2 regions of the Lactococcus sp. LG606 genome follow, and region 1 is predicted to be linked to the other one. Evidence: predicted binding sites of a transcription regulator. Region 1 holds the regulator's gene; the other holds the start of a gene.
The links. Region 1 encodes NrdR, which represses ribonucleotide reductase genes. Its sites were predicted from a motif close to ACACNATATATNGTGT; they were not measured.
Positions count from the first base shown of each region.

Region 2: a site for NrdR is predicted at 7,412-7,427, ahead of J0J35_RS06995 (deoxynucleoside kinase). Genes of this name have one in related genera too.

Region 1 is NZ_CP071301.1:1,054,195-1,066,492, reverse strand. Features, by position in the region: gene J0J35_RS05185 (Cof-type HAD-IIB family hydrolase) at 1-1,159, shown strand, start outside; gene J0J35_RS05180 (HAD family phosphatase) at 1,277-1,936, shown strand; gene J0J35_RS05175 (DHH family phosphoesterase) at 1,997-3,964, shown strand; gene rplI (50S ribosomal protein L9) at 3,961-4,413, shown strand; gene dnaB (replicative DNA helicase) at 4,415-5,791, shown strand; gene J0J35_RS05160 (Veg family protein) at 5,900-6,163, shown strand; gene J0J35_RS05155 (phosphotransferase family protein) at 6,328-7,101, shown strand; gene trmB (tRNA (guanosine(46)-N7)-methyltransferase TrmB) at 7,161-7,814, shown strand; gene nrdR (transcriptional regulator NrdR) at 7,818-8,267, shown strand; gene J0J35_RS05140 (DnaD domain protein) at 8,301-9,464, shown strand; gene dnaI (primosomal protein DnaI) at 9,467-10,351, shown strand; gene J0J35_RS05130 (NADPH-dependent oxidoreductase) at 10,344-11,060, shown strand; gene J0J35_RS05125 (pentapeptide repeat-containing protein) at 11,057-11,677, shown strand; gene J0J35_RS05120 (PTS sugar transporter subunit IIA) at 11,887-12,298, shown strand, end outside.
Region 2 is NZ_CP071301.1:1,398,852-1,411,149, reverse strand. Features, by position in the region: gene J0J35_RS07025 (biotin--[acetyl-CoA-carboxylase] ligase) at 1-296, opposite strand, end outside; gene metK (methionine adenosyltransferase) at 442-1,635, shown strand; gene rny (ribonuclease Y) at 1,935-3,551, shown strand; gene gmk (guanylate kinase) at 3,703-4,332, shown strand; gene rpoZ (DNA-directed RNA polymerase subunit omega) at 4,449-4,808, shown strand; gene J0J35_RS07000 (primosomal protein N') at 4,960-7,287, shown strand; gene J0J35_RS06995 (deoxynucleoside kinase) at 7,534-8,190, shown strand; gene J0J35_RS06990 (TIGR00730 family Rossman fold protein) at 8,187-8,741, shown strand; gene J0J35_RS06985 (nucleoside 2-deoxyribosyltransferase) at 8,725-9,204, shown strand; gene fmt (methionyl-tRNA formyltransferase) at 9,514-10,467, shown strand; gene rsmB (16S rRNA (cytosine(967)-C(5))-methyltransferase RsmB) at 10,457-11,728, shown strand; gene J0J35_RS06970 (Stp1/IreP family PP2C-type Ser/Thr phosphatase) at 11,749-12,298, shown strand, end outside.

The DNA of each region.
Region 1 (12,298 bases):
TAAGAGGACCTTACGCAAAATCGTTCGTTTTGCCAAAGATAATCATCGAGATATCTCTTTAGGAGCAGCTCATGGTGTTAACGGCTCTAAACTTTTGAAATTTGGTGAAACACGGATGGCAGGGATTATTTCAGGTATTTTACCATCAGGCACTTCGGACATTGCGCGAAACAGTTTCAAGCATGTCGTACGTCGTGTGGTTCCACAGTCCAATTTTCTGAATATCTTGCGTGAGCCCATTTATCAAGTCATGATGGTCGCAACTCAATCAGAAACGGAAATGCTTGAAAAAGAATTTCCTAATTTGATGATTACGCGCAGCAACCCCTACTCTGTGGATATGATTCCATGTGATTCTGGCAAGCTTCGTGGTATCAAGATGATTGGTGAGCGTTATGGTTTCAATGAACATCAAGTCATGGCCTTTGGTGATTCGGAAAATGATTTAGAAATGTTAACACATGTCGAATATGGTATCGCGATGGGTAATGCTTCTGACCTTGTGAAGCAAAAAGCGACACATGTCACGACAAGTAACAATCATGATGGGATTGCTAAGGCACTTGCGCATTATGGTCTGATTGATTTCTCAACCAGTAATAATTTTATTTCACGTGATCAAAACTTTAATAAAGTAAAAGAATTCCATAAAATGATGGACGGGCGAAGCCAAGAGATTCCGCGTGCTTTTCCACCGCTGGAAGCGGGTTATCGTGCCGGATTTAAGGTCGAAGAAATTGTGGAATTTCTCTATGCTTCAGCAAATGGGGATAGTGATAAGTTTGACGAACTGACAGCAAATCTGCATGCAGATGTGGATAAGGCAGTCCGCAAGGTTAAACGCAAAGCAAAAGAAGAAGCGCCGCTGATTGGTGAAGTCGATGCATTGATTGATTTGCTTTACTTTACTTATGGAAGTTTAGTGCTTGCTGGTGTTGATCCTTATGATATTTTCAACTTTGTCCATGCAGCAAATATGGGTAAAATTTTCCCAGATGGGCAACCGCATTTTGATCCAGAAACACATAAAATTTTGAAACCTGATGATTGGGAAGAAAAATATGCCCCAGAAGGAAAAATAGAGCGTGAGCTTGAAAGACAAAAGAGAATTGCCTTGCGAAAAGCGCGTGTGCGTGAAGAAGACAACAAGAAAAAATAAAAAAGAAATCGCTGTAAGGCGGTTTTTATGCTTTTCACATCAGAGTCACAAACTCCGCCCCAAAATATGTTATAATAAAGCAGATATAAGCAGACAATTAGGGAGTTTTAGGTGAAAATGAATAAGTTTAAAGCGGTAATTTTTGACATGGACGGTGTTCTCGTTGACACGGAACAATTCTATGCTCAAAGACGTGAAGAATTCTTTAGCAATCATAATATTTCAATTCAACATATGAAATACTCTGATTTTATTGGAGGAAACATGCGAGAAATCTGGCCGCAAATCTTAGGTGTAGATTTTGACCAAGACGAAGCAGCCAAGCTACACGCAGCATATTTAAAACTAAAAGACAATAATCCACTTCCTTACAAAGAATTGCTTTTCCCAGATGTTAAGGCCGTTTTAGAAGCCTTAGAAAAAGATAACTATAAAATCGGTTTAGCTTCAAGTTCGGCCATGCAAGATATTGACGAAATGCTTAATGTACATGGTTTACGTCCCTACTTTAAGTCGATTCTTTCTGGTAATGACTTGAAAGCAACCAAACCGCATCCAGAGATTTATCAGCTGAGCATGAAGGCGCTCAATGTAAAGCCTGAGGAAACCTTAATCATTGAGGATTCCGAAAAAGGGATTGCCGCAGGTAAGGCAGCTGGAGCTACAGTCTGGGCTATTGAAGATACGCGTTTTGGAATGAATCAGGCTGCAGCAGATGCATGGTTCCCCAATCTCACGGCTGTTAAAGAAAAGCTAGAAAGTCTTTCAACAAACTAACAGCCTTGCGCATTCAAAAATATAGCCAATGTGTAAATAGACGCATAAAAGGAGAAGGAAATGAAAAGTGTACAGAGATTTTCACCAATAACAATTGTGTTAGTCATGGTTATCGTGCAAGCTCTGGAAAGTTTCTTGCTTATCTTTTCGGGCTCACGAATGATGGCTGTGTTCTATCTGTTTTTGATGAACATCCTTATCACAGTCGGCATCTTACTTCAAGCTCGAAATTATCGTTTAAGAAGAGTGGAATTCATCAGAAAAATAAATGATGAAGCAGAAAACTCACTCAATGCAACCTTGGACAATATGCCTATCGGTGTCATTCGCTACAATAAAGAGACCTATGAACCGGAGTGGTTCAATCCCTTTATCGATTTGATTTACCATGGGGATGATCGTGTCCTTGATAAAGAAGAAGTTAAGGCAATTATTCAAAAGTATCATGAAGAAAGAAACCAATTTTTCACGATTGAGAAGAAAAAATATTTTATCACCTTAGATGATGAAAAAAATCTTATTTATTTAGCAGATGCAACTTCTGAGGCTAACAGTCGTGAGAGCTTGCAGGAAAGTCGTGCTGTTATTGGAAGTATTTCGGTTGATAACTATGATGATGTCACCGATTTGATTGCGGACAGTGAACGAACTAAGGTTAATAGTTTGATTGCCAGCAATTTGGAAAGTTTCGCAAGCAAGTACGGTGTTTATTTGCGTCGTGTATCAAGCAGCCGTTACTATTTCTTTTGTGATTATGGCATTTTGAACCGAATGATTGAGGATAAGTTTTCTTTACTGAAAGATTTTCGGAAAAATTCAGCTGAAAGCAAGATTCCCCTTACCTTATCTGTGGGGGTATCCTATGGCTGGAATGATTTCCCAAGTATTGGTAAAACCTCCCTCAACAACCTTGAGTTAGCTTTAGTTCGCGGTGGGGACCAAGCAGTCCTTCGGGAGAACACACCGCAAGCCAAAACAATTTATTTCGGTGGTAATTCTGAAAGCCGTACTCAAAAATCAAGAACGCGTGCGCGGGCCATCTCAACAGCATTGCAAACTATCATTAGTGAAAGTGAAGATGTCTTTATCGTTGGGCATCGCTTCCCAGATATGGATGCCTTAGGGGCGGCAATTACGATGAAAAACTTTGTCAACATGTCAGGAAAAGAAGCTTATGTGGTTTATGATCCGGAGCAATTGATGCCAGAGGTGAGCCGAGCTATTGATCTAGTAAACGAAACTGAAGAAGGCTTCGCACATATTATTAAACTTGAAACAGCTTTTGATATGAAGACTGAAAACTCCTTGCTTATCATGGTTGATCACTCGAAGACGACACAAACACTCAGTCTTGATTTCTATAAGTCCTTTAGTAAACTAGTTGTTATTGACCATCATCGTCGAGATGATGATTTCCCTGAGCATGCCCTGCTTTCTTATATTGAATCAAGCGCAAGTTCAGCCAGTGAGTTAGCAGTCGAGCTTTTACAATTTCATGAATATAACTCGAAAATGACGGTAACTGATGCTAGTATTGCACTAGCTGGGATTGAGTTGGACACGAAACATTTCACCAAAGCAACAACTTCCCGTACTTTTGAAGTGGCTGCTTATCTACGCTCGCAAGGTGCTGACAATAACCTGATTAAAGGAATTTTGGCTACTGAGTTTGAAAAATATAAAAAAATTAATGAAATTATTCTCAACTCAGAATATGTTGCCCCAGGAGTTGTGGTTGCCTTAGGTAAACCCAACCAAAAATATGACAATGTTGCGACAGCTAAAGCTGCAGACACTCTGCTAGATATGGCAGATGTTCAAGCAGCATTCTCTATTACAAATCATCAAAATGGTTATATTTCCATCTCGGCGCGTTCATTTAAAGACTATAACGTCCAAACGATCATGGAAGCCATGGGAGGTGGCGGACACTTTAATGCCGCCGCAACACAAATATACGAACGAAATATCGATGAAGTCAAAAAGGACCTCATCGCATTAATTAAGGAAAGAGAGAACGAACAATGAAAGTAGTATTTTTAGCAGATGTAAAAGGACAAGGAAAAAAAGGCGAAATCAAAGAAGTACCAACAGGTTATGCAAATAACTTTCTCCTTAAGAAAAATTTAGCAAAAGTTGCAACAAGTGCTGCTGTAGCAGAACTTCAAGGTAAAACAAAAGCTAAAGAAAAAGAAGAAGCTGAAGAGCTCGCAGCAGCTAAAGCATTGAAAGAACGTCTTGAACAAGATGATGTAATGGTTGAAATCAAGATGAAGGTTGGAACGACAGGTCACACCTTCGGTGCTGTGGATAAAGCAGATATCGCGAAAGCACTTCAAAGTCAATTGGATGTTAAAGTAGACAAACGTAAAATTCAATTGATTAATAAGATTCAAGCGCTTGGAATTAAAGATGTTCCAATCAAATTGCACCGTGATGTAACAGCTACAGTCAAGGTCAAAGTAAGCGAGAGATAACATGCCTGATATTGATATTATCAAAGCACCACCACAAGATTTAGCCGCCGAACAAGCCGTTTTGGGGGCTATTTTCCTTGATAGTGACCGCTTGATTGAAGTGAAAGAATTTCTTTCTACGGATGACTTTTACAAAAACGCACACAAGATTATTTTCCGAGCCATGGAACACTTGTCGGACAATCGTGAAGCGATTGATGTGTTAACTGTCCGCTCGCTTTTAGAAAATCAAAACGACTTAGAGACTATCGGGGGCATTGCTTACATTGCTGAGCTTGCTACTGCAACACCAACGGCTGCTAATGCCTCCTATTACGCAAAAATTGTTGCTGAAAAATCTTTACTGCGTCAGTTGATTAATAAATTAACACAAAGTGTAGAGAAAGCTTATAGTCAGGAAGATCCAGCCGAGGATGTTCTTGCGGAAGCTGAAAAGTCATTGATTGATGTGCAGCAAGGGCGTAATACATCAAGCTTTCGTCGGATTTCAGACGTCTTGTCGATGAACCTAGACGATCTGGAAGAACGGGCTAAACAAAAATCAACGATTACAGGTATCGCGACAGGTTATCCGGCCTTGGATGCCATGACGACTGGTCTCCATGAGGAGGAACTTATTATTCTTGCTGCACGTCCAGCCGTGGGTAAGACTGCTTTTGCTTTAAATATTGCACAAAATATTGGGACAAAACAAGATAAAACGGTGGCTATCTTTTCATTGGAAATGGGTGCAGAAAGCCTTGTTAACCGGATGCTTGCAGCTGAAGGAACGATTGAATCGCATAACTTACGTACCGGTCAGCTTAATGACGAAGAGTGGAACCAGTATTTTATTGCTATGGGGACACTTTCGAAAGCAAGTATTTACATTGATGATACTCCAGGGATCAAGATTACAGAAATACGGGCACGCTCTCGTAAACTCGCACAGGAAACAGGCAATCTTGGCCTAATCGTTATTGATTATTTGCAGTTGATTTCGGGGACAGGACGAGAAAATCGCCAACAAGAAGTTTCAGAAATTTCACGTCAGTTGAAGATTCTGGCTAAAGAGTTAAAAGTTCCTGTCATTGCTTTGAGTCAGCTTTCACGTGGAGTAGAGCAACGTCAGGATAAGCGTCCTGTCTTATCAGACATTCGTGAATCTGGGTCAATTGAGCAAGATGCTGATATTGTCGCCTTTCTTTATCGGGACGATTATTATGACCGTGCCGGAGCAGATGACGAGGATGATGGCTTTAACGATGTCCCAGAAGTAGACAATAAAGTCGAAGTTATTATTGAAAAAAACCGTTCAGGAAGTCGGGGAACTGTCGAGTTACTCTTCCTGAAAGAATACAACAAATTTGCTAGTATCGATAACAGATATGAAGACTAGCATTTCTAGGGGTATTCATGTTATAATGGATAAGATTTAAAATTTAAAATGGTAAGCTAGGCGGAAAACGCCTGTCTTTGCATTTCTAGAGAAAAATTGGAGAGTAAAATGGATAACCAAAATCAAAGCCAAGAAGTAGGAAAAATCGTAGATATCAGAAAACAAGTTGAAGAACATGTTGGTCAAACCATTGAAATTACATCACAATTTGGACGTAAACGTGAAAATCGTCATAAAGTCAACTTGATTGAGACTTATGGCACACACTTTGTTATTGAAAATATTCCAGCACGTGGTCCAAAAACAACAGAGTCTTATCAATATGCTGACATCTTGACTCAAACAATTTTGATTCACTATCCAAATAAATAAATTGTTTATTTGTGAAGTTTTCTAGTAGTGAGTGCTCATGTAACTAACTGCAACAATATCTAGTGTTTGCTTGGTCTTCTACGGAGCCGTTGCATTCACCAAATAGGGTTACATAAAAAGCTTCTCAAACATAAGAATATAAAAATCCAAAGAAAGGAGTAAATATGACATCTTCAAGCCTATCAATGATGCCTGTCAAAGGTGGTTCAGGAAATGCTTTTGTTGGCGAAAGCGACAATAAGCGTGTTTTTATTAAAAAAAATTGTAGCCCTTTTTTGACAAGTGTGTATCTTGAAGGTATTACGCCACAAGTCTTATGGACGAAGCGTACAGCAGAAGGTGACATGTTAGCTGCTCAACCTTGGATTAATGGCCATACGTTGAAACCATATGAAATGAATGATTCACGTATTGGTGAAATTTTGCGGCATTTGCATCAAAGCGAAAAGCTTATTGAAGCCTGTAAAAAGTTAGATAACGAGGTCATGCTTCCGGCTGATCTTTTGGAACAAGTACTGAGTAAAAGTTCAATCTTTGAAACCAATGGTTTTCTCTCAAATGTCGTTGTGGAACTCTCAGAAAATCTTCCAGAATTAAAGGAAGATGATATCACAGTTGTTCATGGTGATGTGAACCATAAAAACTGGTTGGTTGACGACGAAAGTGATAAAGTTTATCTCGTAGATTGGGATACTGTTCTTTTAAGTAGCCCTTTAGTGGATATAGCACATGTTCTAACACACTATATCAAACCAGAAAACTGGGAAGAGTGGCTCCATCAAGCAGGCTATAAAACAGCTAAAAATATAGAACATGAATTAATCTGGTATGGAAAACTTTCTTTCCTACGTCAGATTTCAGAATATATGGCAAGAGAGCAAATTAAGGAAACAGAGCAAGAAATTGCGCGTTTTCAAAATTTTTGCCGTTTATTTTAAAACTTAGAAAATAAAAATAGGAGGCTTGCCTTCTTATTTTTTCAAAAATAGGAGAAAAAATGCGCGTAAGAAATCGTAAAGGCGCTGCGGAACACTTAGAAAGTAACGCACATGTTGTTGTAGAAAATCCAGCAGACTTTAAAGGACGTTGGGCAGAGCGTTTTGGAAATGATCATCCCATTCATATTGAAGTTGGATGTGGTAAGGGCGGTTTTATCACAGGCATGGCTGCTCAAAACCCAGAGATTAATTATATTGCAATTGATATGCAACTATCCGTCTTATCTCACGCTTTAGACAAGGCTTTGGAAGCCAACCTACCTAATGTACAAATGATGTTGGTTGATGGCGCAGCATTAACCGAATACTTCGAGGATGCTGAAGTTTCGCGTGTTTATCTGAACTTCAGTGATCCTTGGCCAAAAACACGCCATGAAAAACGCCGTTTGACTTATAAGTCATTTTTAGAAACTTATGAACAAATCCTGCCACCAGAAGGTGAAGTCCACTTTAAAACAGATAACCGTGGTCTATTTGAATATTCATTGGCAAGTATGAGTCAATATGGTATGATTTTAGAAAAAGTCTGGTTAGACTTGCACGCAGATGAAGAATTTGCCAAAGTCAATGTAATGACAGAGTATGAAGCAAAATTCTCAAGCAAGGGGCAAGTGATTTACCGTTTAGAAGCAAAATTCCCAAAGAGAGGTTAAGCTATGAGATGTCCAAAATGTCAATCTGAATCGTCACGAGTAGTAGATTCACGTCAAGCTGATAATATGATTCGTCGTCGACGTGAATGTGAAAATTGTGGAAACCGTTTCACAACTTTTGAGCGGATTGAAGAAATGCCACTTTTGGTCATAAAACGTGACGAAACCCGTGAAGTTTTTAATCGTGATAAAATTATTACTGGAATAGTGCGCAGTGCCCGTAAGCGACCAGTGACGAGTGAATCTATTGAAAAATTGGTTGATCGTGTCGAACAGAGAGTACGCCGCTTAGAGAAAAATGAAGTACGTACCGAAGTTATCGGCGAATTTGTTATGGAAGAATTAATGGATTTGGATGATATTACCTATGTTCGTTTTGCAAGTGTGTACCGTTCCTTCAAAGATGTGAGTGAAATCGAAGATTTACTTAAAAAGATTACAAAAAAAGACTAACGGTTCTATAAAAGAGAAATAAAAGGATGAACTATGAGACCAGGCGATTCATTTTCTATTCTAAATCGAGGAAAAATCAGCTTTGATGCTGATACTTTTTCGCTACTTTACTTGCCCATTATTGGGCGAGATGCTTTTGGGCTTTATCAACTCTTGCGCGTTTTTTCGACGGGCAAGATTTCTCATTTTTTAGAGTATCTTGATTTTGGTCTCAATCCTTTTATTGAAGCTTTAGATAAACTTTCAGGGATTGGGCTCGTGCGGGTATTTGACCAACAACCGGGCTATCTTATGGAGGTAAAAAGTCCTTTAACTTTTGAAGAATTTTTAGCAGACGAATTTTATAAGCAATTATTGATTTCACGTATTGGGGAAAATAAAGTTAAAGCTTTGGCAAAAAAACATGAACCGGATGCTTTGGAAATTACAAAAAAATTTCATGAAGTTTATGCTGTGAAATTTGAACCGACTCAGACAGTCGTTCAAGCAGAAAAATTTGACTTGAACTCTTTTAAGAGCATTATGGAAAACCAACATTTGACTTTTGCAAATGAAAATCAGGATATCTTGACCCTCTATGGTTTGGCGGAAAAATTTGATCTTAACTGGTATGAATTATTTAAAGCAGCTGAGCAAACTGCCAATGCTGATAAGACTTTAAATACAGCTAACTTAACAAGAATGCTTGCTGGGAAATCGGAACCTTTGCCTGCCTTATCGGAATTTCCTAAAGGTTTTCAAGATTTGATTGTTATTAGTAAAGAAGTTTCCCCGCGTGATTTTTTAAACAAGCTTAAACAACAAGCTGGTGGTTTTGCTTCGCAAGAAGAACTGAAGATTTTGAATAATTTAGACAAGCAAAATATTACTGATCAAGTACAAAATATTTTGATACACTATGTCTTGATTCAACAAGGGAATGCGAGTCTCAATGCTCGATTTGTCAATACTCTGGCAAATGATTGGCTGCGCCATAAAGTATACAATGCGGAAACCGCAGTGAAAAGAATACTGGAACGTCAGCAGCAAGCAGAACAAAAGCAAAAAAGTAATAAAAATTATAAAAATTCAGGTAAGCTGGTCAAAAAAGCGCCTCAATGGTCCAATGCCAGCTATGTAAACACGACCAGTGCAGAAGATATTGCCAAGTTCGAGCAATATAAGGCTTCCCGCCGTAAGGATAAGAAGGAGAATTGAGCATGGAATCAATTGGAGAACTTTTGAGTAAGCGCCCAGATGTACGTGGAAATTTTGACAAGCTCGTTGCTGAAGTGATGAAAAATGAACAAGTTCAAGCTTTTATTTCTGAAAATCAAATGACTGAAGATGAAGTACAGCGTAGTTATTCAAAGTTTTATGAATTTGTTAAAGAGCGAAAAAAATTTGAAGAACATGAAAAAAGGGCAGCTGATGGCTATGAACCTGTCTTGATTATGAATCATGGTTACGCAGATGTTTCCTATCAAACCACAGCAGAATTAGCTCATCGTCAAGAAGTCAGCAATCAATTGCGTCGTGTTCAAATCATTGGTTTACCTAAAGAGATGAAGCAAATAGATTTTTATGCAGATGTCTTCACAGACAATCAAAATCAATTTGACTTGTTTCGGAAAGTGGAAAACTTTATCGACAACTTTCCCCAAGAAAAAGGGATTTATATTTATGGTGACTTTGGCGTAGGGAAGTCCTTTATTATGGCCGCAATGGCAAATGAGCTCTCGAAAAAAGGCATTTCCACTACTTTATTACACTATCCAACCTTTATTTCTGACCTTGATTTTGACAATGCGAAATATTGGGTCAATGAAATTAAAAAAGTTGAAGTCTTGGTTTTAGATGATATTGGTGCCGAACTCAATAATGCCTGGGTACGCGATAGTATTCTGCAAGTTATTTTACAGCATCGTATGCAAGAAAATCTTCCGACATTTTTCACATCAAATTTAAATATGACAGAGCTTGAGTTACATTTGGCTGAGACTAAAAAAGCAGATGAAATCTGGCCAGCAAAACGTGTCATGGAGCGTGTGAAGTATTTAGCGTCTGAAGTTCGTTTAGAAGGAGTAAATCGCCGACATGAATGAGACAATTGATCTGATGATGCAACATAGTTCAGTACGTAATTTTACGGATGAAAAAATTCCAGAACATGTATTAAAAACGATTGTTGATGCGGGACGTGCAGCACCAAACTGGAAAAACTTTCAATCTTATTCGGTGATTCTTGTGCAATCTCAGGAACAAAAAGATGCTATTTTTGCCCAACAGCCCCAAAAAGCAATTAAAAATTGTGCTGCTTTTTTGGTTTTTGTTGGAGATCTTAATCGAGCTAAAATAGCAGTTGAAATGAACGGTGGTGAGTTTCAACCAGAAGGTGTAGAATCGCTCCTTATTACTTCAGTCGATGCTGCAGTAGCTGGTCAAAATACATTACTTGCTGCTCAGTCTCTTGGTTATGGCGGTGTAATGGTCGGCTTAATTCGTGATCAAGCACGAGAAATTTCTGAGATATTAAACTTGCCTGATTACACTTATCCGATTTTTGCTGTGGCTCTTGGAAAACCTGCACGTGTAAATCCAGTAAAACCTAGATTACCTTATGAAGCTGTTGTATTTCCTGAGAAGTATATTCCACAAGATGAAGAAGTACTGCGCGCCTATGATAAAGTTCAAGATGATTATGCTGGTTCACGTCGTCTCAATTCCACATGGTCAAGTCGAATGGTTGATCAATGGGGACAACCAGAAAAAAAAGCATCTACAGAAAATCTGAAAGAAAAAGGACTTTTATGAAGAAAATTCTTTCACCAAAGCTTCCTACTGAGTTAGAAGTTGTCGATTTTACTGCCCTTGAAGATAATGAAGCCTACCAAGTAGAGTTGAAAAATCAAGAAATCTATTTAGAGGAACGACAACTTTTCAGTGGTTGTCGTCTACAAAATATCAATTTTGAGTTAGATGTGACTGCCGATTTAGAATTTACGGATTGTGTTTTTGAAAAGTGTGATTTTTCTAACCTTATCTTTTCTAAATTTGGTTTTTATCGTTGTATTTTTAAAGATTGTAAATTGCTAGGTACTGAATTTACCAATGCTTTTTTGCAGGATGTCCAATTTCAGGATTGTTTGCTTAATTACATTAATTTTTCAAGTGCGCGCTTGAAGAATGTGCTCTTTGCAGACAGTATGATGAAAGAAAGTCTATTTATTGCTAGTCAATTTAAGCAGGTACGCTTTGAAGGGAACGACTTGGAGCTTACGAATTTCTGGGAAACTGCTTTATCCGGGATTGATTTTTCAAGTAACACCTTTGAGCGCCTTGACGTGAGTCCTGAACTGGCTAAAAACATTAAAGTTAATCTAAGTCAAGCAGCTTTCTTTGCTGCTTTACATGGAATTGAGATTGTCTAAGTCTTGGAAGATTCAAGACTTTTTATTTTAAAATAGCCTATCAGAATTGACCATTTAATTTAAAAACCGCTTTGAGCTAAAGCGGTTTTTAAATTAAAAAAATTTTTAAAGAAGAGTCCAATTACTAAAGAAAACGTTTTCTTGTTTTGGACCCAACAGCTTAATTTCGAAGCAAAAATTAGGCTATAATTTAATTGTGAGGAAAAAAGATGCTTAGTTATAACTTAGATATCCTACTATTTTCAGAAAGACGTTTCTGGAAACTCGATAAAATACTCGAAGTTACTGGACTCAAAAGCCCTGAATTTCAGAGACAACTCGTCGAATTAAATCAAATATTGCAAGATAAAAATCAAAGACCGCTAGAATTTACCAATAATGTATTAGCGATTCCTGAAAAACTAGAAAGTTTCGAAGAAATCCGCTTTAATATCGAAGAATATGAACTAACATTGAGCGAAGAGAAACGTCAATTCCTGATTTATTTACTTTGCTTTTCTAAACGTTCAGTATTAGCCATCAGTGATTTTCAGACCCTTTTAAATGTAAGTCGAAACACTGTCTTATCTGATATTAAAAAGTTGCGTCAGCAGCTAGATAAAGAAAACATACGTCTAGAAT
Region 2 (12,298 bases), 340 kb from region 1:
GTTTCAATTGCTGAAACGACAGCTGCAGCGGCAAGCAGTGTGTAATTAGGCAGAGTTCCCAAAGATCCGACAGGCTTTAAGAGGAGTGTCATATAGATACCTCCTTCAGGGCTGGCATAATATTCCCGCCCAAAACGGCCATAAATACCTGATTGTTTTTCAGACATATATAAAGTGTTGGCTTGACCATCAGCTTTAGCATCCAACTGTGTGGAGATGGATTCATCAAGGATTTTAACGTCGTTTAACCAAGGATTAGCATCTAAAATAATTTTTTTATCTAAAGGATCTTTCATTTAGGCAAAGTATATCAAAAATTCTCTTTTTGTGCTAAAATAAAGGAGTTACAATTTCCGATGGCGGGAGAAGACTCTCCAAGTGAGCAATCACTACCATTAAGCCTGTAACCGAAAAATACTTAAGAAGTAGGGGAAATAAAGAATGTCAGAAAAACGTCTATTCACATCAGAATCAGTTTCAGAAGGACATCCAGATAAGGTCGCTGACCAAATCTCGGATGCTATCCTTGATGCCATTGTGGCACAAGACCCAGATGCACACGTAGCCTGTGAAACAGTAGTTTACACAGGTACAGTTAATGTATTTGGGGAGATATCAACATCAGCTTATGTTGATATTGCTGGAGTGGTTCGTGAGACAATCAAAAATATTGGCTATACAGACAGTGAAAATGGATTTGACTACAAATCAGTCGGTGTCCATGTTTCACTTGTAGAGCAGTCACCAGATATTGCCCAAGGGGTAAACGAAGCAGAAGAAGTTCGTGGTAAAGATGGAAAAATCATTGATCCACTTGATCTTATCGGTGCTGGTGACCAAGGGATGATGTTTGGTTATGCAACCAACGAAACAGAAGAATATATGCCACTTGCGATTTCACTTAGCCATAAACTAGTGAAAAAATTATCAGACTTACGTAAGTCAGGTGATATCAGCTACCTTCGTCCAGATGCAAAATCACAAGTTACAGTAGAATATGATGAAGCAGGACAAGTTAAGCGTGTAGATACAGTGGTTATTTCAACACAACACGCAGCTGAAGCTACTAATGAAGAAATTCGCCGAGATGTCATTGAAAAAGTAATCAAGGAAGTTATTCCGGAAAATCTTCTTGATGATGAAACAAAATACTTTATTAATCCAACAGGTCGCTTTGTTATTGGTGGACCTCAAGGAGATTCTGGTTTGACTGGCCGTAAAATAATCGTAGACACTTATGGTGGGTACGCACCTCATGGTGGTGGTGCTTTCTCAGGTAAAGATGCCACAAAAGTTGACCGTTCAGCTTCATACGCAGCACGTTATGTTGCCAAAAATATTGTTGCTGCCGGTTTGGCAGATAAAGCTCAAGTCCAATTGTCTTATGCGATTGGTGTAGCTACACCAACCTCTGTAAATATTGAAACCTTTGGTACTGGAAAAGTTTCTGACGACATCTTATTGGCAGCTATCCGTCAAAACTTTGATTTGCGTCCGGCTGGTATCATCGAAATGCTAGATTTGCTCCGCCCAATTTATGGACAAACAGCCGCTTATGGTCATTTTGGTCGTACAGACATTGATCTTCCATGGGAACGTTTAGACAAGGTTGAAACACTTAAAGAATTGCTTTAAACAACAAAACTGTGTTATTATGCACAGTTTTTTTATTTTATAAAAATGCTATAAAGGACGTTATTACGCTATTGCTTTACTGGTTTTACTAATCATAATCTTTCATCTTTCGCTCTGCAGGATATCATGCTTTTAAAATCAAAATGTTAAAAAGTTGAAAGCGGTAAAATACTTAATTGAAACATATCCTAAAAAATGGTAAAATATAGGGAGTGTTTCTCTGCAAACACACATGAATTATAATCAAGCTATCTGCCTTATTGAATCGCGATAAGGCAGGTATGAATAAAAGGAGACAAATGAACGTCATATCACTCGTTCTGCTTGTCTTGTTGATTGTATTGGTTATTGCCTTTATTTTTTATGCCCAAAATATTAAGAAAAACAAGCAAGATGCTGAGAGTCTTTTTATGCAGGCAGAAAACAAGGCAAATGAGATAACGGCAAATGCACAGCGTGATGCTGCTCTTGTAAGAAAAGAAGCGGAAATCCTGAGGGACGAAGCAGAAGCATTCAAGAAAGAAGCGCGCTTTAATCTTCGCGAAGAAGAACAAAAGCAACGCCGTGAAATCGAAGATGAATTTAAGCAAGATCGTAAGGAGTTAAAAGAAACTGAACAACGCCTAAAACAACGTGAAGAAGTTCTAGACCGTAAGGATGATAAACTTACAAATAAAGAACGTAGCTTAGACTCTAAAGAGGAAGCGCTCTCTAAAAAAACTGATACACTCAATAAACGTGAGCAAGAACTTTTAGAAATTGAAGAAAAGAAACAAGAAGAATTAGAACGTATCGCTGCTTTAACAAAAGATGAAGCGAAAGAAATCATTCTTAGTGAAACCCGTGATGGTTTAACCAAAGAAATGGCACAGCTGATACGTTCAAGTGAAGAAAAAGCACATGCTGAAGCTGATAAACGTGCGAAAAACATTGTTTCACTTGCAATCCAACGTGTCTCTAGTGATTCGGTGGCTGAACAAACGGTATCAGTAGTTACTTTACCAGATGATGGCATGAAGGGACGGATTATCGGACGTGAAGGTCGGAATATCCGCACCTTTGAAGCCTTGACGGGTATCGACGTAATTATTGATGATACTCCAGAAGCTGTTGTATTATCTGGCTTTGATCCGATTAGACGTGAGATTGCACGAATGACCTTGGAGCAACTGGTTCAAGATGGTCGTATTCACCCTGCACGTATTGAGGAACTTGTTGAGAAAAATCGCAAAGCATTGGATCACAAGATGCGCGAGTATGGCGAACAAGCTGCCTTTGAAGTGGGAGCACATAACCTCCATCCAGATTTAATGAAAATCATGGGTCGCTTGCATTTCCGTACTTCTTATGGTCAAAATGTTCTTGACCATTCAGTTGAGGTGGCAAATGTTGCTGGAAACCTTGCTGGAGAGATGGGCGAAAATGTGAGTCTTGCAAAACGTGCCGGCTTCTTACATGATATCGGTAAAGCTCTGGATCATGAAGTTGAAGGTAGCCACGTCGAGATTGGTACAGAACTTGCACGTAAGTACAAGGAAAATCCAATCGTTATTAATACTATTGCGAGTCACCATGGAGATACAGAACCAAACAGTAATATTGCTACTTTGGTTGCTGCAGCTGATGCTTTAAGTGCAGCGCGTCCTGGGGCACGTCGTGAGTCGATTGAAAATTATATTAAACGACTGCGTGATTTGGAAAATATCTCAACAAGTTTTGACGGTGTTGAAAGTGCCTTTGCATTACAGGCAGGACGCGAAGTTCGTGTCATGGTTAAGCCAGAAAAGCTTACAGATGATCAAATCGTAATTCTTGCACGAGATGTGAAAAATCGTATTGAAGACGAGATGGATTATCCAGGAAATATTAAAGTTACAGTTATTCGTGAAACACGAGCTATTGACTATGCAAAATAAAAAGTACTCCCAGCAGTGCTTTTTATTTTGAGGAAGAATAAAAAAGTTATGTTACAATTAAATTAATTAAAGTTACTTTGTATTACGCGAAGTGGATATATAAGCCCAACTTTGCTAGAATAGATTGTAAACAATAAGTGAGGTTAAAAAGATGCCCGAACGTGGTTTATTAATTGTCTTTTCTGGTCCTTCGGGAGTAGGAAAAGGTACTGTCCGTGCGAAAATTTTTGAAAATGAAAATAACTTTGATTACTCTGTATCAATGACAACACGTGCACAACGCCCTGGTGAAGTAGATGGAAAAGATTATTATTTCCGCACACGTGAAGAGTTTGAAGAAATGATACGTAAAGGTGAGATGTTAGAGTATGCTGAATATGTCGGCAATTACTACGGTACACCTTTAACCTATGTCAATCAAACTTTAGATGAAGGTAAGGATGTATTTCTTGAAATCGAAGTGCAAGGAGCCTTGCAAGTTAAGGAGAAAGTACCAGATGGTGTATTTGTCTTCTTGACGCCCCCGGATTTGGAGGAGCTACGTGGTCGACTTGTTGGCCGTGGTACTGATAGTGCAGAAGTAATCAATAACCGGATGATGAAAGCAAAAGAAGAAATTCGCTTGATGAGTGAATACGACTATGCTGTTGTCAATGATAAGGTTGAACTTGCTGCAGAACGTGTCATCAAGATTATTGAGGCAGAACATTATCGTGTCGATCGTGTAATGGAGCGTTATGCACATATGATTGAGAAGTTAGACGAAGACGGTAAAAATTAAAAACAAGAGGCTTGAGATTTTAGCTGAAAGACGCTTAGGTTGTTTTAAATAAGAAGAACCCATTGGTGACTGAGATCCAATGAAACAGCGTACAGAAAAGAAAAGAGGAAACTGATATGATGTTAGAACCTTCAATTGACAAATTACTCCAACACGTGGATTCAAAATATTCACTCGTTGTTTTGGAAGCCAAACGTGCTCATGAATTGCGTGATGGCGAACGTCCTACAATGGAATTTAAATCTGTTAAACGTACATTACAAGCCTTGGAAGAAATCGCGGCAGGAACAGTAACGATTCACCCTTCGCCAGATGCTAAACGTGAAACATTGAAAGAAAAACGTGAATTAGAACGTCTTCAACAAAAAATGGCTGAAAAACTTATCCGCGAACAAATCGCGAAAGAAGAAGCCGAAGAAGAAGCAAAACAAAAAGGTAATCGTGCAGCTAAAGCAGCTGCAGCTGCAGCTGAATAAGAAATGGTACCAGCTTTCAAAGATTTATTTTATATAGAAAATCTTTGGAAGTTTTTCTTTATCCCAAATTCAGAGTTGACATTCGGTTAACTCTTTTTGCTATAATTAAATTATTATATTTAGATACAGAAAAAGTAAGCAGAGGAGAAAAATGTTCAAAAAAATAGCACGAATTATTGTAGATGTTCCTCTGATGCAGACAGACAAACCGTTCTCCTATGCTATTCCTACAGAATTGCAAGAGATGATTGAGCCAGGAATGCGCGTTCATGTTCCCTTTGGTAAAGGCAATCGGCTAGTTCAAGGAATTATTATTGAAAGTGTAGATGAGGAAGAAGAGGGACTCAAAGAAATAGCGGAATTGCTCGACTTAGAGCCTGTCTTGACAAAGGAACAACTCTGCTTGGCAGATGAAATGCGCCATACTGTCTTTTCTTACAAAATTTCTTGCCTTAAAGCCATGTTGCCTAATTTATTGAATTCAAGCTATGATAAGATTTTGACTAATCAAGAAGGCATTCAAACCAAATGGAGCGCGCTTAGTGAAAGTCAAAAAGTCCGAGCATTAAAAGATGTCAAGTCAGGAAAGTTATCCGTTAGCTACTCTGCAAAATCAAAAGAAAATAAGAAAACAGAAAAGTATTTAAAGGCTAATGCTAAATTGGCTACCTTTGAGATTGGCAAAGCGGCCAAAAAAAGAGCAGAATTGAAAGATTATCTTTTAAACCAAGAAGCAAGTGTGCGTCAAAAAGACTTACCATTTTCTTCGGCTATCATCAAGTATTTTATAGAAAATGAACTTGTTGAAGTGACTGAAAAAGAGATTTCAAGGACAGCGGCTGTTTTTGAAGCTGTCGTTCCTGATAAAGCAAAAGTTTTGAATAATGAGCAGCAACTTGCCTTTGAGGCAATTGTTTCTTCTGCAGAAAAGCCCTTTTTACTGGAGGGAATTACAGGATCAGGAAAGACAGAAATTTATTTACAGGTTATTGAACATTTTTTGGAAAAGGGACAAACTGCAATTATGCTGGTGCCTGAGATTTCTCTAACACCACAAATGTCTAATCGTTTTATTGCGCGCTTTGGGGGAAAAGTTGCGATTATGCATTCGGGACTTTCGGATGGTGAAAAATATGACGAATGGCGTAAGATAAAGGAAGGACGAGCTCAGGTTGTTGTGGGGGCGCGTTCCGCTATCTTCGCACCTTTAGAAAATATTGGGGTTATTATTATTGATGAGGAGCATGAAACAAGCTACAAGCAAGATTCAAGCCCACGTTACCATGCCAGAGATATTGCCTTATTACGTGCACAATATCATCATGCACGGTTAGTTCTCGGTTCAGCGACCCCTAGTCTCGAAAGCCGAGCACGTGCTCAGCGAAATGTTTATCATTTATTGACACTCACACATCGAGCTAATGACCAAGCTTTCCTACCTGAAGTTCAAATCGTAGATATGCGTAATAACCTTAGTGACAAGTCGGCCAATTTCTCAGATATTTTACTACAAAAAATTCGCGAAAAAATTGAGCGAAATGAACAAGTAATCTTGATGCTTAACCGTCGGGGTTATAGTTCTTTTGTGATGTGTAGAGATTGTGGTTTTGTTGTTGAATGCCCGAACTGTGATATTTCTTTGACCCTTCATATGGATACGAAAACTTTGAATTGCCATTATTGTGGTCATCAAGAGGGGATTCCACAAGCGTGTCCGAGCTGTCAAAGTCGAAAAATACGGTATTATGGCTCAGGTACGCAGAAGGTTCAAGAAGAATTAGAAAAACTTCTACCAGAAATCCGCATTTTACGTATGGATGTAGATACAACAAAAACAAAAAATGCCCATGAGAAAATTTTAAATAAGTTTGGTCATCATGAGGCAGATGTACTTTTAGGAACACAAATGATAGCGAAGGGACTGGATTTTCCTAATGTGACACTGGTCGGTGTGATTAATGCGGACACTGGTTTAAATCTCCCCGATTTTCGGGCAAGTGAGCGCAGTTTTCAGCTGCTCATGCAAGTTGCAGGACGTGCTGGGCGTGCGGATAAAAAAGGTGAAGTTATCATCCAAACATTTAATCCAGGTCACTATGCGGTTAAACTTGTTGCTGATCAAGATTATGAAGCCTTCTACCGTCAAGAGATGTATTACCGGCAACAACTTTCTTATCCGCCCTATTATTTTACGGTTCAGATCTTAGTTAGTCATAAGGATGAGGATACAGTTGCAAAAAAAGCTTATGAGATAGCAAGCATAATTAAGGTCAGTTTATCAGAGAAGGCTAAAATATTAGGACCAACTCCAAAACCTATTGCACGAACACATAATCTTTATCATTATCAGATACTGGTGAAGTATCGTTTTGAGGAGCAACTGGAAGAAGTCTTAAATCAGGTCCTTGATTTAACACAAAAACGTGAAAATAAAGATGTTAGAGTTCTTATCGATAGTGAACCCCAAAGTTTTGTATAAAAATGACAAGCTACTTGTCGTTTTTTTTGTGGAACATTGTCTGAATTTTATCAGGTTTTCATTGCTTACATTTTTAAAGTTAGCACTATATGTTGTGTTGTGTTATAATTAAAAATGCCTTTAACCACTACATGTTGTGTTTGTGCGTTGGGGCGATTTTGAACAAAAAAAGTGTGTTCATGAGCTCAATGAACCTTTTCAAATAGTATTCTGGGAGTAAGAATACAAAAAGTTAGGAAGGAAAAAATGGCAGTGTTAGTATTAGCTGGAACAATTGGAGCTGGCAAAAGTTCACTTACAGAGATGTTAGCAGAAGAGCTGGGAACAGAGGCGTTCTATGAGAGTGTAGATGATAATGAGGTTTTGCCTCTCTTTTATCAAGATCCACAAAAATATGCCTTCTTGTTGCAAATCTATTTTTTAAATAAGAGATTTGACTCGATTAAAAGAGCACTTTCGCATAACAATAACGTGCTTGATCGTTCAATTTATGAGGACAGTTTGCTTTTTCACCTGAATGCAGATTTGGGACGAGCAACAGAGATTGAAGTAGAGGTTTATGATGCTTTACTGGAAAATATGTTAGAGGAAATCAATACGCTAACTTTTAAAAAGCGCCCTGATTTATTGATTCATGTAAGTGTATCTTTTGAAAAAATGTTGGAACGTATCCAAAAAAGAGGACGCGAATTTGAACAATTGGAATACGATAGTTCATTGTATGGCTATTATCAAGAGTTAAACAAGCGTTACGAAAAATGGTTTGAGGATTTTGATATTTGTCCTAAAATTCAGATTGACGGCGATAAGTATGATTTTGTTGAGGATGAAGAAGCAAAATTGTTTGTCCTTGAACAAATTAAAGATAAACTCGCAGAAATTGAGAAGGAGAACAACAAATGAATCTGACTGTTTTCTTATCGGCTCGTGATGGGAAAAATCCGACACATTTATTACGTAGCAAGAAACTCGGTGAAGCGATAACGCGTTGTGGACATACCTTAGTTTATGGAGGTTCCCAAGAAGGATGTATGGGTGCTGTATCAGATGCGGTGCTAGAGAATAAAGGACAAGTTATTGCTGTTTACCCGGATGGGGTTTTGCCTTTAGAACCACCTCGCCAAAATGCAACAGAGCTCTATCTGGCCAAAAATATGGATGAACGCAAGCGCAAGTTGATTGATCTGGGCGAAGCTTTTATTATTTTGCCTGGAGGATTTGGGACAATGGAAGAAGTTTTTCAACTCTTGACAGAAATGAGTATTGGGCAAACAGCAATTCGCCCAGTTATTTTCATTGATAAAGACTTTTATCTTCCTTTATTTAATATGATTCAACAACAAACCCAAGAAGAAATGTTATCTTTAGAAGTTTTAGAAGCCGTTCATCTTGTTGAAACAACCGAACAAGCAATGGAGTTATTAGGAGATTTAAATTATGAACAAGCCATTTGAACAGGCAGTAAAAGTATATCTTGCAGCACCCTTTTTCAGCGAGAGTCAAATTCAAAAAGTGAAAAAATTAGAAGCAGCACTTGCAAGTAATGAAACAGTAGCGTCTTATTTTAGTCCGATGCGTTGCCAACGTCCAGAAGGATTAGCAGAGGATATTGAGCCATTTACACCAGTGTGGGCAAAAGCTACGATGGAAAACGATGTTAAAGAAGTTGAAGCTGCTGATGTGATTGTTGCCATCTTGGATTATGATGGCCAGGATACTGATTCGGGCACTGCATGGGAATTAGGCTATGCGATTGCGAAAGGCAAACCGACTTTCTTAGTACGTTTTGAGGAAGATGTACCGGGAAATATTATGCTCACAGAGCGAAATACCGCCTTCTTTACCGAAGCTGAGCAAGTAGAAACATATGATTTTATGGAAGCTCAAACTATACCTTATACCGGCAAATATATATAGTTATTATTTATTTTTTATTCATTTCGGGGCGAACAAATAACAAAAAGAGAGGTATTGATTTTCTCTCTTTTTTCTTTTTTATCGTAAAGAAGAGTTATGCTGAGTTGAAAGCCTATAATTAAGGGTATGAAAAGGAATAGGGAGTAAGAAAATGTTATAATAAAGGGCACACATTTTTTATAGGATAAGAAAAAATTTTTTATGAAAAATAAAAGAGGAGGATAAAGAGCACGAGTAACCTGTTCAAGGAAATTATCATGAACTTGAAATATTAAGAAAAAGGTTTAGACAACGTGTTAAAATAATACTATGACAAAAACGAAAATCATATTTATGGGGACACCTCAGTTTTCTCAAACGGTTTTGCAAGGATTAATTGATAGCCAACGTTATGATATTTTAGCTGTGGTGACGCAACCAGATCGTAAGGTGGGACGTAAGCAAGAACTTCGACAAACACCTGTAAAAGAGTTAGCATTGAAAGCTAACTTGAAAATTTTACAACCAGAGAAATTATCTGGTTCACCTGAAATGGAAGAATTGTTAGCCTTTGGCGCTCAAGGTGCAGGTATTGTAACGGCAGCCTTCGGACAATTTTTGCCGGGGAAATTGCTTGATGCAATGGCTTTTGCGGTAAATGTTCACGCGTCTTTATTGCCTAAATACCGTGGCGGAGCACCTATTCATTATGCAATTATGAATGGCGAAAAAGAAGCAGGCGTGACCATTATGGAGATGGTTAGAAAAATGGATGCAGGCGATATGGTTGCAAAAGCTTCTACTCCGATTTTAGAAGAAGATAATGTAGGTACAATGTTTGAAAAATTAGCTGTTGTCGGTCGTGACCTTCTTCTTGAAACACTCCCTCTCTATGTTGCAGGAGAAATCAAGCCAGAAGCACAGGATGAAACGCAAGCTACTTTTTCGCCAAACATTAGTCCTGAAGAAGAAAAAATAGACTGGACAAAAAATAATCGTCAAATCTTTAATCAGATTCGCGGTATGAATCCTTTCCCTGTGGCACATACCACATGGAATGAAGGGCGTTTCAAAATCTACAATAGTCGTCCCATTGACACAGACAAACACGGACAGCCTGGCGAAATCATTGACAAAACAAAAAAATCGCTCGTAGTGGCAACAGGTTCTGGTGCCTTAGAACTTTTAGAAGTACAGCCGGCTGGAAAGCCCAAAATGGATATTGTTAGTTTCCTCAATGGTTTAGGACAGAAAGTAAATATAGGTGATCAATTTGGCAAGTAATGCAAGACAAGTCGCACTCGATGTGCTTAACGATATTTTTGGGAATGATGCGTATGCGAATATCGCCTTAGATAGAACGTTACGTGAGGTACAACTTTCGGACTTAGATCGTAATTTTGTAACGGCTTTGGTCTATGGTGTAGTGTCCAAGGAAAAACTTTTGGAGTGGTATCTAGAGCCTTTCTTTAAAAAACAACCGAAACCTTGGGCCAAGATGCTTTTGATAATGACTATATATCAAATCCTTTTTATGGATAAAGTGCCAACTTCAGCTGCGGTTGATGAGGCTGTTAAGATAGCTAAACGTAAGGATGGACAGCAAGCAGGAAACTTTATTAATGCTGTTTTACGTAATTTTATGCGGTCAGAACGCCGAAATGAAGAACCAAAAACTTGGGAAATCAAATATTCTATGCCGAAACTTCTTTTGGATAAAATGGTACGTCAGTTTGGTGGGAAACGTACAGGAATGATTTTAGAGAGCTTAGAAAAACCAAGTAAAGCCAGTCTCAGAATAATTGATCCTCAAGTTACTATTCCTGACACAGTTCCTTCAGAACTCTCGCCGGTTGGCCGTGTGGCAGACCATGGTAATTTTGCTCATAGCCAAGCATTTATTGAAGGAAAAATGACCATTCAGGATGAGACAAGTCAGTTGGTAGCCCCACAACTTGATTTAACGGGAAGCGAGCGGGTTCTTGATGCCTGTGCTGCCCCAGGAGGTAAAACAACACATATCGCTCAATATCTTGATACAGGACATGTTACAGCCTGTGATTTATACGATCACAAGCTAAAGCTCATTGAAGACAATGCGGAACGTCAAGGCGTGTGGGAAAAAATTACGACAGTCAAAGCCGATGCAACACAATTAGAAGAACGTTTTGCAGATGATGAGGACTTTGACCGCATCTTGGTTGATGCACCGTGTTCGGGTATTGGTTTAATTCGTCGCAAACCTGATATTCGCTATCGTAAAGAAAGCTCTGATTTTCTTAATTTACAGGAAATCCAACTAAGAATATTGGACAGTGCTTCGAAAAAGCTGAAGAAAAATGGTATAATGGTTTACAGTACCTGCACAATTTTTGATGAAGAAAACTTTGAGGTAGTCAATAAGTTCCTTGAGGCTCATCCAGAATTTGAACAGGTTGAAATTTCGCACGAAAAAGAAGATATTGTCACAGACGGTTGTATTTTCATTACACCGGAAATGTACCATACAGATGGTTTCTTTATTGCGAAATTCAGAAAACTTTAATTCTTTTATAAGGAGCAAAAGTGGAATATAGTATTTTATCAGACATTGGTATGAAACGTACTGCCAACCAAGACTTTGCAGGCACTTATGTTAACCGCGCAGGTTATCGTCTTTTTCTTTTAGCAGATGGTATGGGTGGTCACAAAGCAGGCAATGTCGCTAGTAAATTAACCGTAGAGGATTTGGGGAAATTGTGGTCCGAATCATTTTTTGATGATGGCACACCTGTTGCGACAATGGAAACATGGCTTCGCAATCAAATCCGTAATGAAAGTGAAAATATTGCAGATTTAGGTAAACTAGATGAATATCAAGGGATGGGAACAACTCTTGAAGCTTTAGTGATGCAAGAAGGACAAGTCATTTCGGCTCACGTTGGTGACAGTCGTACCTATCTCATTCGTGATGGACAATTGCAAAAAATTACAACAGATCATTCTTTAGTTCAAGAACTTGTTGATGCAGGTCAAATTACTGAAGAGGAAGCTGAAATACACCCTAACAAAAATATCATTACACGTTCTCTTGGCCAGTCAGCCGAAGTACAAGCTGATTTACAAGCTGTTGATG